Linked DNA regions of Ketobacter alkanivorans. Each later gene encodes a partner of the first gene's protein in a complex. Links are inferred from orthologs where the notes say so. Each region holds a gene or a part of one and is shown on either strand. Other genes may lie near its edges. The genes, in order: Kalk_RS03950 and cheY.

Region 1 (7,665 bases):
ACCTTAACCTCAAGATTTCGTTTCTCTCCACCATTCTTAAGGACTTCATTAATCAGGTACTCCATGGCCCAGTTACCGTATCGGGCGGACTCGCTGAGCGCAGAAAGCGCTCCCATCTCCATGTTCTCGCGCTGAACCGGTAACATAAAATGATTCATGCCGCCAACGCCTTTATATTTATCACGGACACATGCAGAGATACAGGACCCCAACACAGTAACGATCATTTCACCGCCAGTACTAATATAGAACTCTCCAGGCAGGATCTTCGCCGCATAAACACCCTGCTGCTTATCCCAGTAGCGATTTATATGAGCAAATCCTTTAGGTGCAGGAGGTTGAAGATGTGTTGGCTGGAATTGAGTCCTGATGCTGTGGCTCATCACGCCACCTTCCTGTATATGGTTCTGCCCACCGACTCAAATCTTTTGGTTACTCCATGAAGACTTTCAGAGTGGCCGATGAACAAATATCCATTCGGCTCGAGAATATTGGCATAGCGATCGAACAACTCACGCTGAGTATCCTTGCTGAAGTAAATTACGACATTTCTACAAAATATTACGTCGAACTTTCCCTTCATAGGCCAATCACCGAGCAGATTCAGACTATTAAATGTAATCAACTGCTTTATAGAGTCTTTCGCCTCCATCGTTTCTCCAGATGCATTTCGATCTCCAATGCCGGTAAAGTATTTCTTAACCAGATCTGGATTCATATTACCGATTCGTTCCGCAGAGTACACGCCAGCCCGACCATGGGCCAACACATTGGTATCCAAATCCGTTGCCAGTATCTTGGCATTCCAGCGATCTTTGTTCAGACCTTTGTGCAACGTCATCGCAATGGAGTAAGGTTCCTCACCCGTAGAGCAGCCTGCCGACCATATTCTGATTCGGTTGGAGCCCTTTTTCTTTTTTATCAGCTCAGGAATCACCGTCGATTCTAAAAAATCAAAATGATGGGATTCACGAAAAAATGAAGTTAGGTTCGTAGTGATAGAATTAATGAAATTGGTCAGTTCCGCTTCAGGGCTCTCATCAAGATACTGCAAATAACGTCGAAAGTCGCTCATACCCAAAGCGCGAATACGGCGAACAATTCGACTATAAATCATCTCCTTTTTATGTTCGCCCAGCTCAATTCCCGTACGTTGTTTTGCCAGAATCTTTATCGTCTCAAAATCCTGGTCCGTCATAGGAAATTCGCGCAGGGCAAATGACTTCGCAGATTTTCCAGTTTCTTTAATTGCATTCATCGTTTGCATGCATGCAGCTCTTCATCCAATGAAGTGGTATACGTAGCAACACGGCTAGTGGCTGTTCAACGTGCGTCTTTTAGCTCTTTAATAGCACTGATGGATACTTCCGGTATGGAGTCCGAACCAAGCAACTCGTTTATATCCAGAAGAATAACCATTTTGTTATTAACATTTACCAGGCCTTTAATGTAGAGCGTATTAACGTGATCGCCTAGGTCAGGAGCAGACTTCATTTCCTCTGCTGATAAGCTGTAAACATCGCTTACCGCATCAACAACAATACCCATAATTCTGGAACCCTTTGCGGTAGCAACCTTCAAAACAATAACGACTGTTAGAGGCCCATATTCGACGTTCTTAAGCCCAAACCGTTGCCTAAGATCGACTATTGGCACAATGGTTCCGCGCAGATTGATTACGCCCTTAACATGAGGAGGCGAATTGGGAATAGGGGTAACACTCTCCCAACCTCGAATCTCCTGGACACTCAATATATCTACACCGTATTCCTCACTGGCCATAATAAATGTGAGATATTGGTCGGTCTGATCATTATCCTTTGACGTTATCTCAACATCGTTACTGTCATAAATACGTTCTTCTGCCGCGCCCATAATTCAGCCTCCTGTAGAGCCGTTACTGCTTACGCTGCCCGAATTTTGCTTGAAACCAATTTCAAGCCATTCTTAGACTGCTGTCTTACACCAGCCATATGAATAAGATCGGTAATATCTAGTATCAGTGATACTGTTCCATCACCAAGAATGGTAGCACCGGAAATCCCATCCACTTTTTTATAGTTGGATTCCATGCTCTTAATCACCACCTGTTGCTGGCCAAGCAAATCGTCAACAACCAGCGCAACTTTCGAATTTCCAACTTCAACCACCACCAGTAAGCTTTCAGACAGATTATCGCTAATGGGATCAACACCAAAAACTTCGCATAATTTGATGATAGGTATGTACTCATCACGCAGACGAAACACATCACAACCACCGGCAACGTGATTAACCAGCTCCATATTTGGCTGCAATGACTCCACAATAGAAACCAATGGAATGATGTAAGTTTGGTTGCCAATATTGATAAGCTGGCCATCCAAAATTGCCAAAGTCAGCGGCAAACGTATAGTAAAAGTGCTTCCCTTTCCCGCTACCGATCGCACTTCGATACTGCCATTTAACTCAAGTATATTACGTCGCACCACATCCATTCCTACTCCGCGACCGGATACATCCGTCACCTTTTCCGCAGTAGAAAATCCTGGCTGAAATATCAGCTCCTGGATTTGTTCATCAGTAAGAATTTCGCTCTCACCAATCACCCCATTCGCTCTGGCTTTTGCAAGAATTCTCTCACTATTAAGGCCCTTACCATCATCAATTATCTCAATTATGATGTTGCCGCCCTGATGAAATGCGTTGAGAGTAATCGTGCCTGTCTCCGATTTACCAGCCGCACGACGTTCTTCCGGCAACTCAAGACCATGATCAAGCGCATTACGCACCAAATGAACCAGTGGATCGCCAATTTTTTCCATGACTGTTTTGTCAAGTTCGGTGCTTTCGCCTAATAATTTGAGATCGATTTTCTTACCCAACTGCTTGGAAAGATCGCGCACCATGCGAGGAAAGCGACTGAACGTGAAGCTAATGGGAAGCATGCGTATACGCATAACACTTTCCTGAAGCTCACGAGTATTATGCTCTAGCTGAGCAAGCCCCTCCTGAAGCTTCTGAAGCTTATCCATATCAAATTCATTGCCCAGCTGCCCCAGCATGGACTGAGTTATGACCAGCTCCCCAACGAGGTTTACCAGACTGTCGATCTTTTCGATCGACACACGGATCGACGTAGACTCTGAGCTTTTCCCTGAATCCTTTTGCGCAGCAGCCTTTTGGGTTGGCGCTTTTATGTCCTTCTTGGGCAATTTTTCTGATTCAGGTTGCTCAACAGCCTGCTCTGCCGGAACGCCGCCGGGCAGGGCTCCTGCATCAAGGTCAACAACTGATGATTGACTAGGTAGTTCACCAAACAACCCCGCTGTTGCTAAGATGGTAATATCAGACTCATCTACAACCCATTCGAATATTTCTTCAATATCCGACTTGGGTTTTACTGTAGTTAAATACATCTCCCAGCTTAGATGACATTCTTCCGGGTTCAAGACTGGAATATCGGGCAATTTGGATAGGTTTGCCTTAACATCCAGCTCACCCAGTTCTGCCAGTTCCCTAAACATTCGCAGCGGTTCATTGCCAGTTCTCAATAGATTCCCATCTGGCACGAACTTTATATTCCAGGTTACTTCCTCAGCCGACTCTGCCTCTAGTGTGGGTGCCATTTGTGACGTAGCAACGTCGGCGGCACCCGCAGCAGAAGCATCAGTTGAGGACGTCGGTTCACGCCCTTCAAGAATATCATTGAACGCCTGAATCAAAACCTTCGACTGCTCTGTATCCACCGCCTCTTTTGCCTGCAGCGCAGTCAACATACTGTGCAAACAATCTACTGACTGCAGCAACAGATCAACATGGTCAGGAAGCAACTGGCGCGAACCCTCACGCACTTGATCAAGTAGCGTCTCAAGAACGTGAGTAAACTCTGCAACCTCCGTAAACCCAAACGTGCTGCTACTGCCTTTGATGGAATGAGCCGCACGAAAAATACTATTAATCGTCTCTGAATCAACGTTCTCGCAATCAAGATCCAGCAGGCTTGACTCCATCACCTGCAAGCCTTCGAAACTTTCCTCAAAGAATACCTGGTGGAACTGACTCAGATCGATACTCATAGTGCTATCCCAGTACTTTTTTGATGGTGTTCAACAGCTGATCTGGATTAAACGGCTTCACAATCCACCCTGTCGCCCCCGCCGCCTTGCCCTCACTTTTTTTATCAGCCGCAGACTCAGTGGTTAACATCAGGATGGGCGTAAATTTGTAATTGGGAAGTGTCCTTAGGTTTTTTATAAGGGCTATTCCGTCCATAACCGGCATATTCACATCAGACAGAACCAAATCGACACCACCCTGCTTGGCCTTGTTGAATGCATCCTGCCCATCGCAGGCTTCAACCACCTCATAGCCCGCCCCCTGCAAAGTAAAGCTGACCATTTGACGCATGGAAGCGCTATCATCGACAGCTAGTATCTTAGTCATTTCAGATCTCCGTTTAATACTCGTTTAATGCTGTAATTTTAAAAATTCTGACACACCCAGCAATGAGGCCGCCTTTACAAAAGGTTCAGAGGGATTGCTGATTGAGTACTGCATATGCTGCTTTTCCATAGTTGCAAACAGGGAAAGCAAGATCTGCATAGCGCTGGTGTCAATGCGCTCAACTTGAGATGCATCAATGGAGACATTTACACCATCATTAAGGTAAGACTCCAACTTCTCATGCAAACTTTCAGCTTTGCTGATGTCGGAAAATTTTTCTAGCTGGTAGGTAATCGACTCTGCCATATGCGTGGTCATCCATTCATTGCCAAACACGGAACTCGGCCTTGTAAATTTATGGCTTCCTTAGAAAAAGAATAGACTCCTTATGGAGTTACGCTAGAGCTTCGGCTAAAAAACTGCCGGCTGGTCGGTTCTTATGAATATTGGGAATGGCTTTTGCGGGTTTTATACAATTTCAAGAGAAAATGAATGAACATACAACTTCGAGGAAAATCTTAATTCTTTGTTTTTAATAGAATTAAAACCCATTACCCCCTCTAAAAGGGCGGTCATCCAGGATTTTCTGTTCTCGTTTGGATTCCTCCAATTCCTCGTGTCTACGGGCGCTGTCAATTAGCTGATCCATGGTTTTAAGGCTCGCACTGGCCTTTATCCACTTCTGGGTTTGCGCTTGAACAGCAATCTGACGCTGCTGAATAAGCTCCCCTTGACGATTGATTGCATGTTGTAAACGGGAGATGAACGCTTGATACAGCCCAAGTTGTGATGCTTGGGTCACTTTGTTTTGCTGACCCTGTATAGTTTCAAAGTACTCTTTTAGATAACCTTCAAGCTCGCCCAGCTGGTGACGAGCCGCCTGCAATTCGCGCTGCAAATCCGCCAGTTTTCTCGCCTCCTCGCGCTCGGCTTGATGCTTCAATTGACGCACAGGAAGTAAACGCTTTGATTTTTTCATCTACTCTCAGCCTTTATTAAAAAGCTGATCAAGCTGTTTCAACGACTGCTTGAAGTTTACCTGCTCAGTCATGCCCTGCCCAAGATAGGATCGGATCGGCCCGATCTTACTGATAGCAAGGTCGGTTTCCGGGTCACTGCCTTTGACATAAGCCCCAACACTGATCAGATCTCTACTTTGCTGATATCGTGCATATAATCGCTTCAACACCTGAGCCTTCTGGAGGTGAATTTCCTCTACCACTTGAGGCATTGCTCGACTGATGGATGCTTCAATATCGATTGCGGGGTATTGCCCCTCCTCCGCCAAACGGCGCGACAACACCACGTGACCATCCAGGATCGCCCGAGCCGAATCCGCCACGGGATCCTGCACGTCATCACCTTCTGTCAACACGGTATAAAATGCGGTTATGGATCCACCACCCTCCTTACCGTTACCTGCACGCTCCACTAACTGCGGCAATTTTGCAAACACTGAGGGTGGATAACCTTTGGTGGCAGGTGGCTCTCCTACGGCCAACGCGATTTCACGTTGCGCCTGCGCATAACGCGTCAAAGAGTCCATCAAAAGCAACACATTCTTCCCCTCATCACGAAAATGCTCGGCGATGGCAGTGGCAAGCATCGCCCCATGCATACGCATAAGGGGAGAATCATCAGCTGGCGAAGCAACCACCACTGAGCGCTTTAAACCCTCTTCACCCAAGCTGTGCTCGATAAATTCCTTAACTTCTCTGCCCCGCTCCCCGATCAGACCAACGACGGTAATATCCGCGGTAGTGAACCTTGTCATCATTCCTAACAGCACGCTTTTACCAACACCGCTACCGGCAAACAAACCCATACGTTGACCACGACCAACCGTTAGCAAACTGTTGATGGCACGTACGCCTACATCCAGCGGCTCATCAATAGGTTTACGCTCCAACGGGTTGATAGGTTCACGATGAAGATCCACATAAGCATCCGCTTTGATCGGACCTTTGTTGTCCAGTGGTTTGCCTCGCCCATCCAGCACTCGCCCCAACAACCCAGGGCCAACTGGAACGCGCGACACTTGATGGTTGGGTATCACCCGTGCGCCAGGCTGTAACCCCGCAGCGGGCTCGATTGGCATAAGGTACATTTTCTGATCTGAAAAACCGACAACCTCGGTTTCGACGTCCACATGATGTTGTCCGCGAATGGTACAATGACTGCCAACTGGTGCTTTACAGCCGACCGCTTCAAGGGTTAACCCCACCATCCGCAACAGTCGCCCTTCCACCAAATATTCAGGTTTAGCCTGAGTATAAGGTAGATAACCTCTGATTCTATTGGCAATACTAAGACGCTGATTCAGATCCATCTTCACGTACCGTCGGGTCATCAATATCGGATTCGGGCGTATCAACAGGCTCTATATCTTGCTCTGCATCCCCGGTGAACGTGCCAATTTCTTCCAGCAGTTGATCAACGTGACCATGCTGCTGGCCACGGGCTTGCAACGCCTGCTGCTGACGCTCATAGACCTGCTGTATGACAGATGCCAGGCGGCGCTCTCCTCTGGCATCAATCATACTGGTATCGGTTTCAATGATGCAGCCTCCTGGTGTAATGGTGGGATGGGCAATGATGCGCCAACTATCCTCCCATTCACCTATTTCCTTTAAATGCTGCGAAACCAGATCCAGATCCTGCTTATTTAGATGTATCCGTAAACGCTGTGATCCGGGGTTAAGGCAATCTATTGCTTCCTGTACCACTTTCAAGATTGCCGAAGATTCGATACTCAACTCACGATGAACAACCCGCACGCAGATCTTCTCGACCATTTGAAGCAGAGCTTGCTCCAATTCAAGATCCTGTTGCGGAATTGGCTCCAAAAGAGTTCTGGCGATCTGCGATAAGCGGGTAACGCTTGCCTTAACATCGCCTGCACCACTGAGATAGCCCGCATCATAACCCTCGGCGCGCCCAACCTCTCGCCCCTGCTCTAAGCCATCCTCATAGGCAGCCTGCCGGATAGATTCCAGATCCTCAGCTGTAAGGGGCTTTACTTCCGGCTCTTCAGGTTCGACAACGCTATGTGGGGGGGGGTGCTTCTTACCGGGGATATTATACGCATTGGTTTTAATCGGCTGATCGGCTTCCATATTGGGAAGCTGCCAACGCGCCCATGCGCTAAGCTCATCGGCACTTGCGGTGTCCGACGAAAGAATATCTGTCTTTTTTTTGTCAGACATGACCGCCTCTCACCAGCAGCCACATCAAATCATC
Region 2 (7,639 bases), 3.5 Mb from region 1 along the record:
AGGAGTCGGCCGTTCAGACATAATCAAACGCACCGCAGAGATGCCATCCATTAGCGGCATCTCATAATCCATAGTAATGACATCGGGTTTAAGTGATTTGGATTGCTCTACAGCGGCCTTGCCGTTTTCCGCAAACCCTATCACTTTCAATTCGGGTGTTTTTTCCAGAATTTCTTTGATTCTTCGACGGAAAAATGCGGAGTCGTCTACGACAAGCACATTAGTTGGCATTCAACATCTCCAAAACGGCAACGTATTACACGTATTTGCAATCAACTCCGTTGCGCGTAGGCTTTCAACATACTGGGAATATCCAGTATTAGGGCAATACGACCATCTCCCGTGATTGTGGCGCCTGCCATACCAGGCGTGCCATGCAGCATCCTGCCCAAAGGTTTGATGACCACTTCTTCCTGGCCGATAAGCTGATCCACAACAAAACCCACCTTCTGCGTGCCCACACTCACAATCACCACATGGGCTTCAGTATCCTTACCGGTGGTACCACGTATTAACCAGCGTTTTAGGTGAAACAACGGCAGCGCTTTTTCACGCACAACCACAACCTCCTGGCCATCCACCACATTGGTGCGGGAGAGATCCAGGTGAAAAATTTCATTCACATTAACCAACGGCAACGCAAACGCCTGCGTTCCCAGCATGACCATCAGCGTTGGCATGATGGCGAGCGTAAGTGGAACCTTGATAGCGATACGAGTGCCGACATTCTTTTCGGAATGAACCTCGATCATGCCATTGAGTTGGGTGATTTTGGTCTTCACTACGTCCATACCCACACCACGACCAGACACATCGGAAATCTGATCTTTGGTGGAAAACCCAGGATGGAATATCAAATTGAACGCTTCAGGATCACTGAGCCGATCGGCCGCCTCAGTGTCCATCAAACCTTTTTCAACGGCTTTTCGGCGTAACATATCCGGATCCATACCGCCGCCATCATCGGTGATCGATAACACGATATGATCACCTTCTTGCTCCGCAGCAAGAAACACTTTACCCATACGAGGCTTACCCATGCTCTCACGTACATCGGGTGCCTCAATACCATGGTCAACGCTATTGCGAACCAAGTGAACCAGTGGATCAGCCAAAGCCTCCACCAGGTTTTTATCAAGATCCGTCTCCTCACCTTCCAATTCCAAGGTGATTTCTTTTTTCAGGTTACGTGCCAAATCCCGAACAACGCGAGGGAAGCGACCGAATACCTTCTTGATCGGCTGCATCCGGGTTTTCATGACTGCGGTTTGCAGATCGCCGGTGACCACATCCAGGTTGGCAACGGCTTTTGCCAGATCTTCATCGGCGGTTCGCAAGCCTAAACGCACCAGGCGGTTTCGTACCAATACCAGCTCGCCCACCATATTCATGATGTCATCGAGGCGCTTGGTATCAACGCGAACCGTATTTTCTGCAGCAGCCGGAGCCTCTTTTGGCGGCGCGGCTCCGCGGGCAACAGCCTCTTTTTTGGCTGGGCTGGCAGTGGCTGCAGGCTTGGCAGTGGGTGCCTCTGCTTTTTTCGGCGCAGCCTGAGGCGGCGATGATGGCTGTGCAGGCGCTTTTGCGGCAGGGGCAGGTGTCGCTGACTTACTTGCGGCAGGTGCAGCTGGTGCTTTCTCCTCGACTGCTCCGGTAGTAGGCCCTTTACCCTTACCATGCAACTCATCTAACAGGGATTCAAATTCATCGTCGCTGATTAATTGGCCATCAGTACTTGCCGCTGCAGGTTCACCTTCATCGCCCTCAGTTTTTGGTGTACCGCCGTGTCGACCTTTGCCATGCAATTCATCTAACAGGGATTCAAATTCGTCATCTGATATTTCGTCGGAGCCAGTTGCAGCAGCCGGCTCTGGCTCGGCGGCCGCAGCAGCAGCTCCACCAATCTTGCCTTTACCATGCAACTGATCCAACAGCGCTTCAAATTCATCTTCTGTGATTTCGTCAGAGGTTGAAGCCGAGGCGGCGGCGACTTCATCATCTTCGCCAAACAAATCTATTCCATCTGATGTATTGGTAGCCGGTGCTGCTGGTGCCTTGTCTTTGCCTTCGTCCAGCGCATCCAAAAACTGCTCGAACTCTTCGTCAGTGATATCGCCTTTATCAGCCGCTTCACTGGCAACGGGAGCTTCCTCAGCTGCAGGCTCCGCTGTAGGAGCAGCCGGTGTATCACCCTGCAAAATGGCATGTAGCGCATTCATCAAGGCAGGATCAGCAGGATCTGGATACTGGCGGCCATGAACCTGCTCGAACATACTGTTCACAGCGTCCAGCGCCTGCAACACTACGTCCATTAATTCTGCATTGATCGACAACTTTCCATTACGCAACAAATCGAATATGTTTTCTGCCGCGTGACAAAGATCCACCAGGGTGTCCAATTGCAGAAACCCTGCCCCACCTTTTACTGTGTGAAATCCTCGGAATATTGCGTTTAGAAGATCAGCGTCGTCGGGTCGGTTTTCCAGATCAACCAGTTGTTCTGACAGTACTTCCAGTATCTCCCCGGCCTCAACCAGGAAGTCCTGTAGTATTTCTTCATCACCTTCGAAGCTCATCCCCTAACTCCTCTAAAACCCAAGACTGGATAACAAGGCATCCACATCATCCTGACCCGAGACAACATCTTCTCGCGCCTCTGGATTCATAATTGGCCCCTCGGGTCCAATATCTGCCTCATTAGCCTTCATGTCTTTCTGGGGAAGTTCATGTTTAGCACCGGTAATCTGATCAATGGTGCTCGCCATTGCCACCAGATTCACCAGGTTATCTTCTACTTCTTTTACTAGCTGAATGACTCGCTTGATCACCTGACCGGTCAGATCTTGAAAATCCTGCGCCAGCATGATGTTGGAAAGATTGGAGTCAATTGTGGATGCATCTGCCACTGCAGTTACTAAAAAACCATCCACTTTTTTCGTTAACTGTCGAAACTCATCTGCGCTCATTTCACGGCGCATAAGTTTGTCCCACTCCTCTTTCAGGGATTGGGCACTTTCCCGCAGGTGACCAGAAACCGGCATGGTGTGCTCCACCATGTCCATAGTTTTGTTAGCCGCCTGTTCTGTTTTTTCGATGACATAATTCAATCGCTGGGATGCATCCTGCATACGCGACATTTCATCGCGCATCACGCTGTCACTGGTATCAATCGCAAAGTTTTTGATTGACTCATGCAGGCTACGGGTCAACTTTCCAACTTCTTGAAACAACACCTGATCCCGCTGCTGGTGCAAAGAGGAGATGGTTCGCATCGCCTCCTTCGCATCACCACTTTCCAGTTGTTCAACCAGGGTTTTGGCGTACTCCACCAAACTGTCCTGCTGAGCTTGCTCCGTCATGCTAATCTCACATCTGCCGTTAACGGTGAATAGTGCTATGCATCTACCCGCTCAAAGATCTTCTCGATCTTTTCTTTCAATGCCTGAGCGGTGAAGGGCTTCACAACATAGCCGTTAACGCCAGCTTGCGCGGCTTCGATGATCTGCTCTCGCTTGGCTTCAGCTGTCACCATCAATACAGGTAGGCTCTGCAGCTTTTCATCCGCACGCACCGCCTTCAGCAGGTCTATACCCGTCATTCCCGGCATATTCCAATCTGTAATAAGAAAGTCAAAATCCGAGGCTTTCAGTAATGGCAAAGCAGAACTTCCGTCGTCGGCTTCCTGGGTATTGGTGAACCCAAGGTCGCGTAGCAGGTTCTTGATAATGCGTCTCATCGTGGAAAAGTCATCAACAATGAGAATTTTCATATTCTTGTCCAAGGTTGCCTCCAATGAACCCAGTTCACTACGTCTGTTAAGCAAACTACTGCTGTAACTGGCTGTTAAATGCCCCAACCAGCGATAAGCTGACGGTTTCCGGGCCTTTCAACAGTCTCTACCGCTTAAGTCTAGTAGCAGATTTGGTGTGATCCAGTTTTTGTAGAAGAATCAAAGCCACTCTTGTAGACGGGCGCGCAATCGTTGGGCGGCCTGACTGTGAATTTGGCTGACACGAGATTCGCTAACTCCCAGTACCTGCCCGATTTCCTTAAGATTTAGTTCTTCGTCGTAGTAAAGGGATATGACCAATTGCTCCCGCTCAGGTAACTGTTCAATCGCGCGGGCCAGGTGGGTGCGGAATACCCCACTTTGGAGGTCATCCAGGGGGTTGTGAGCCTGTTCTTGCTGCAACCCGGTGGTAATGTTGTCTTCGACGGATTCAAGCTCATTGAGGCTGAACAGCCGTGTCGCCATGCTGTCTTGCAACATGGCGTGGTACTCTTCCATGGAAATGCCAAGGCGATCTGCAATATCCCGATCCCGTGCATCGGCACCTGTTTCATGTTCAATATCGCGAATCACTTGCTGGATACGTCGAGCGTTACGATGTACCGAACGTGGCGCCCATTCACCCTTGCGAACTTCGTCCACCATGGCTCCGCGGATGCGAATGCCTGCGTAGGTTTCAAAGCTGGCGCCTTTGCTGCTGTCATAGCGCTTCAACGCATCCAGCAAACCAATCATGCCAGCCTGATACAAATCTTCCACCGCCACGCCTGAAGGCATTCGAGCCAAAAGATGATGGGCGATGCGTTTCACCAGCGGAGTATGCTGCTCCACCAGGACATCTATTTGTGGCGCCGATTCATCGTTATACATAGCCTGTCGCTTCATGCCCTGCATCGGGGTAACCTGGCGTCCTAACGGGCAACCGCTCCTTGCACCAACCGATCCACAAAGAACTCAAGGTGCCCTCGAGGCGTTGTGGGTAATGGCCAGCTGTCTACTTTATTTGCCAGCGAGCGGAATGCCAGCGCCGCTTTACTGCGGGGATAGGCCTCCACTACTGGCTTTTGCCGCATGACCGCCTTACGCAGGTAGTCATCAAATGGAATGCACCCCGAAAATTGCAGAGCCACATCCAAAAACCGATCCGTCACTTTGGTAAGCTTATTATAGATTTCGCGACCTTCTTGCTGCGTGCGAACCATGTTGGCCACCACGTTGAAGCGGTAAATACCGTGCTTCTGGTTAAGAATCTTCATCATGGCGTATGCGTCAGTAATAGAGGTCGGCTCGTTGGTCACCACAAACAGGCTTTCCTGTGCAGCGGTCACGAAGCTCATCACCATTTCCGAAATGCCTGCTGCTGTATCAATTAACAGCACATCCACATCATCGCTTAGTTCGCTAAAAGCATGGATCAAACCGGCATGTTCACGGGGCCCCATGCTCACCAGTTCTTGCGTACCCGACGAAGCCGGTACGATTTTGATGCCGCCAGGACCCTCTACAAGGATGTCCTTGATGCCGCACTCACCTTTTAATACATGGGAAAGATTCTCACGGGAGCTGATACCCAGCAGAATATCCAGATTGCCCAACCCGAGATCGGCATCCAGCAACACGACTCTGCGGCCTATTTCAGACAAGCACATCCCCAGATTAATTGAGACGTTGCTCTTGCCTACCCCACCTTTGCCGCCGGTGATGGCGATTACCTGTACGGGATGATTACTCATAAACGTTTTTGTGTGCACCTTGTGTCGTCTTTTATCCGTAAGCCAGATCCGGTTCCATTTCGGAGATGGCGTCGCTGTACATATCCGCTACCAATGCATCGTCCATGCGATACTCCTTCGCCAGAGCGATGGCATGATTGATCAAGCGGGTGGCTTGCGGGCGGGCTATGTCGTCCGGGATGTTCTGGCCATCCGTGATATAGGCAATAGGTAGCTGCGATTCGATCGCGACACTTAAAGCCTCGCCCAAACTGGCCGATTCGTCCAGTTTTGTGAGAATACAGCCCTCTAGATTCAACTGTTTATATTCATTGATAGCCTTATCCAGAATACGTCGCTGACTGGTAGAGGACAGAACCAGCCAACGTTGAATATTTGCCCCCATGCTCTCAAGCATAGTCATTTGTTCCTGATGTACCTGATCTTTATGACTCAAACCGGCAGTATCCACCAAAATCAGCTTCTTACGGGACAAAGAGCGCAATAATTGATCAAGACTCTGCTGCTCGGTCACGACTCGAACCGGCACTTTAAGGATACGCCCCAGAGTGCTCAGCTGCTCATGTCCGGCAATACGGTAACTGTCGGTGGTAATAAGCGCCAAATTCTCGGCACCATGCTCCAGCACAAAGCGGGTAGCAATCTTGGCAATGGTGGTGGTCTTGCCCACCCCTGCAGGCCCAACAAAGGCAAAAATGCCCCCATGAGCGGCTATGTCTTCACCCAGCAACGGCAGGTCATCGCTCAGCTCCAGCAATGCCTCGCGCCAAGCCAATTTAAGATCAGTGCCTGGCTTCAGGTTTCTCACCAGCTTTCGGCACAGCGCAGGGGATAAGCCCAAACGAGCCAATTTTTTGAATACCGAAGCCTCCAGTGGATGGCGATGAGAAAAATCGCCCCAGGCAACATTAGCCATCTGCACATTCAGCATCTGACGCAACTGGTTCAGTTCTCCTCGCATTTCAGCCCATTCAGGGCTGGCCGCAGAAGGTGCTGCAACAATCGGCGCAGGAGCAGCGGAAGCAACTGTAACAGCAGGAGAAGACACAGCAGCCACTTCAGGAGTCGCGGTTGTGGCAGGAGCTGGTGCGGCCACATCCGCCTGCACCCTGGCCTGCTGACTTAACCGAACCTCGACATCCCGATCAGACTGCTCTTCTCGACTGTTTAACTGCTTCAGCCACATTTCATTGAATTTCTGATTGGCCTGCTCACGACGCTGCAACGCTTCAATCAAATTTGACTTGTCTTCGGCGGTAGGAGCAAAACCACCCCTGTCATTCAACAACCGAGCCGGATCCCCCAACGCTGGTGAACTGGCACTATCGCTCATGAAATCAGGAATATGATTCTGCTTGCGCTCGCGGGCTTTGTGCTGCTCAACAAATTCGTCGTAGTCGGCGGCGGCAACAATTTCAATGCCACCGGCCACCTTACGGTTGGAGAGAATCACTGCATCTGCACCCAACTCTTCACGAACCAACTTCAAAGCCTGACGCATATCCGCTGCTATGAATTTTTTTGTGTTCATGATCGTCGTATCCTCGCTGCTTCAGTCGCCATCGTTTACTGGTTATTGGCCCACAGAAGCGGTAATTGTAATCTGTTTGTTATCCGGTATTTCGTTGTATGACAGTACATTTAAGCCCTGAACACTGAACCGCAAAAAGCGCGACAGCATGGGGCGGATGCCCGCCGAAACCAACAAAACTGGTGGATTACCTGCTAACTCCTGCTTCTGAACTGCATTGGATACGGAGCGTTGCAGTTTTTCCGCCAAGCCCGGCTCGATCACCGCATCGCTGGCAGTACCGCCAGAATTTATGGCCTGCTGTACAGCTTGTAGCAACAACTGTTCCAACTCCGGTTGAAGCGTGATAACAGGCAGCTCACGCCCCACACCGTATATGGTCTGGACGATCAAGCGGGATAACGAGACACGGGCGGCAGAGGTGAGAGCGTCAGCGTCTTGACTCTTTGGTGCCATCTCCGCCAAGGCTTCGGCAATGGTGCGAATATCCCGAATCGGTACATCTTCCTGCAATAAATTCTGCAGGACTTTATGCAACTTGCTTAAGGGCAAGGGATTCGGCACCAGGTTTTCCACCAGCTTCGG

Evidence for each region.
Region 2: the proteins of Kalk_RS03950 (region 1) and cheY are in contact, whole or in part, in a solved structure (PDB 1A0O), measured with the Escherichia coli proteins. The link is inferred for Ketobacter alkanivorans from one-to-one orthologs.

The regions. Positions count from the first base shown.
Region 1 is NZ_CP022684.1:954,198-961,862, forward strand. The notes cover bases 1,482-4,469. They hold Kalk_RS03950 (chemotaxis protein CheA), read right to left. Parts: upstream 4,059-4,469; coding sequence 1,905-4,058; downstream 1,482-1,904. Other genes in these bases: Kalk_RS03945 (chemotaxis protein CheW), read right to left, coding at 1,482-1,875; Kalk_RS03955 (response regulator), read right to left, coding at 4,063-4,425; Kalk_RS03960 (STAS domain-containing protein), read right to left, coding at 4,450-4,469. Outside these bases: chemoreceptor glutamine deamidase CheD, read right to left, coding at 1-383; Kalk_RS03940 (CheR family methyltransferase), read right to left, coding at 383-1,267; more of Kalk_RS03945, read right to left, coding at 1,324-1,481; more of Kalk_RS03960, read right to left, coding at 4,470-4,743; flagellar export protein FliJ, read right to left, coding at 4,967-5,404; flagellar protein export ATPase FliI, read right to left, coding at 5,411-6,754; Kalk_RS03975 (flagellar assembly protein FliH), read right to left, coding at 6,732-7,631; flagellar motor switch protein FliG, read right to left, coding at 7,656-7,665. UniProt on the Escherichia coli protein: Involved in the transmission of sensory signals from the chemoreceptors to the flagellar motors. CheA is autophosphorylated; it can transfer its phosphate group to either CheB or CheY.
Region 2 is NZ_CP022684.1:4,432,721-4,440,359, reverse strand. Bases 2,089-5,050 are described here. They hold cheY (chemotaxis response regulator CheY), read right to left. Parts: upstream 3,782-5,050; coding sequence 3,395-3,781; downstream 2,089-3,394. Other genes in these bases: Kalk_RS18980 (MinD/ParA family protein), read right to left, coding at 4,702-5,050; Kalk_RS18985 (RNA polymerase sigma factor FliA), read right to left, coding at 3,950-4,660; Kalk_RS18995 (protein phosphatase CheZ), read right to left, coding at 2,589-3,359; Kalk_RS19000 (chemotaxis protein CheA), read right to left, coding at 2,089-2,576. In the rest of the region: Kalk_RS19005 (protein-glutamate methylesterase/protein-glutamine glutaminase), read right to left, coding at 1-231; more of Kalk_RS19000, read right to left, coding at 273-2,088; more of Kalk_RS18980, read right to left, coding at 5,051-5,523; flagellar biosynthesis protein FlhF, read right to left, coding at 5,555-7,054; flagellar biosynthesis protein FlhA, read right to left, coding at 7,097-7,639. UniProt on the Escherichia coli protein: Involved in the transmission of sensory signals from the chemoreceptors to the flagellar motors.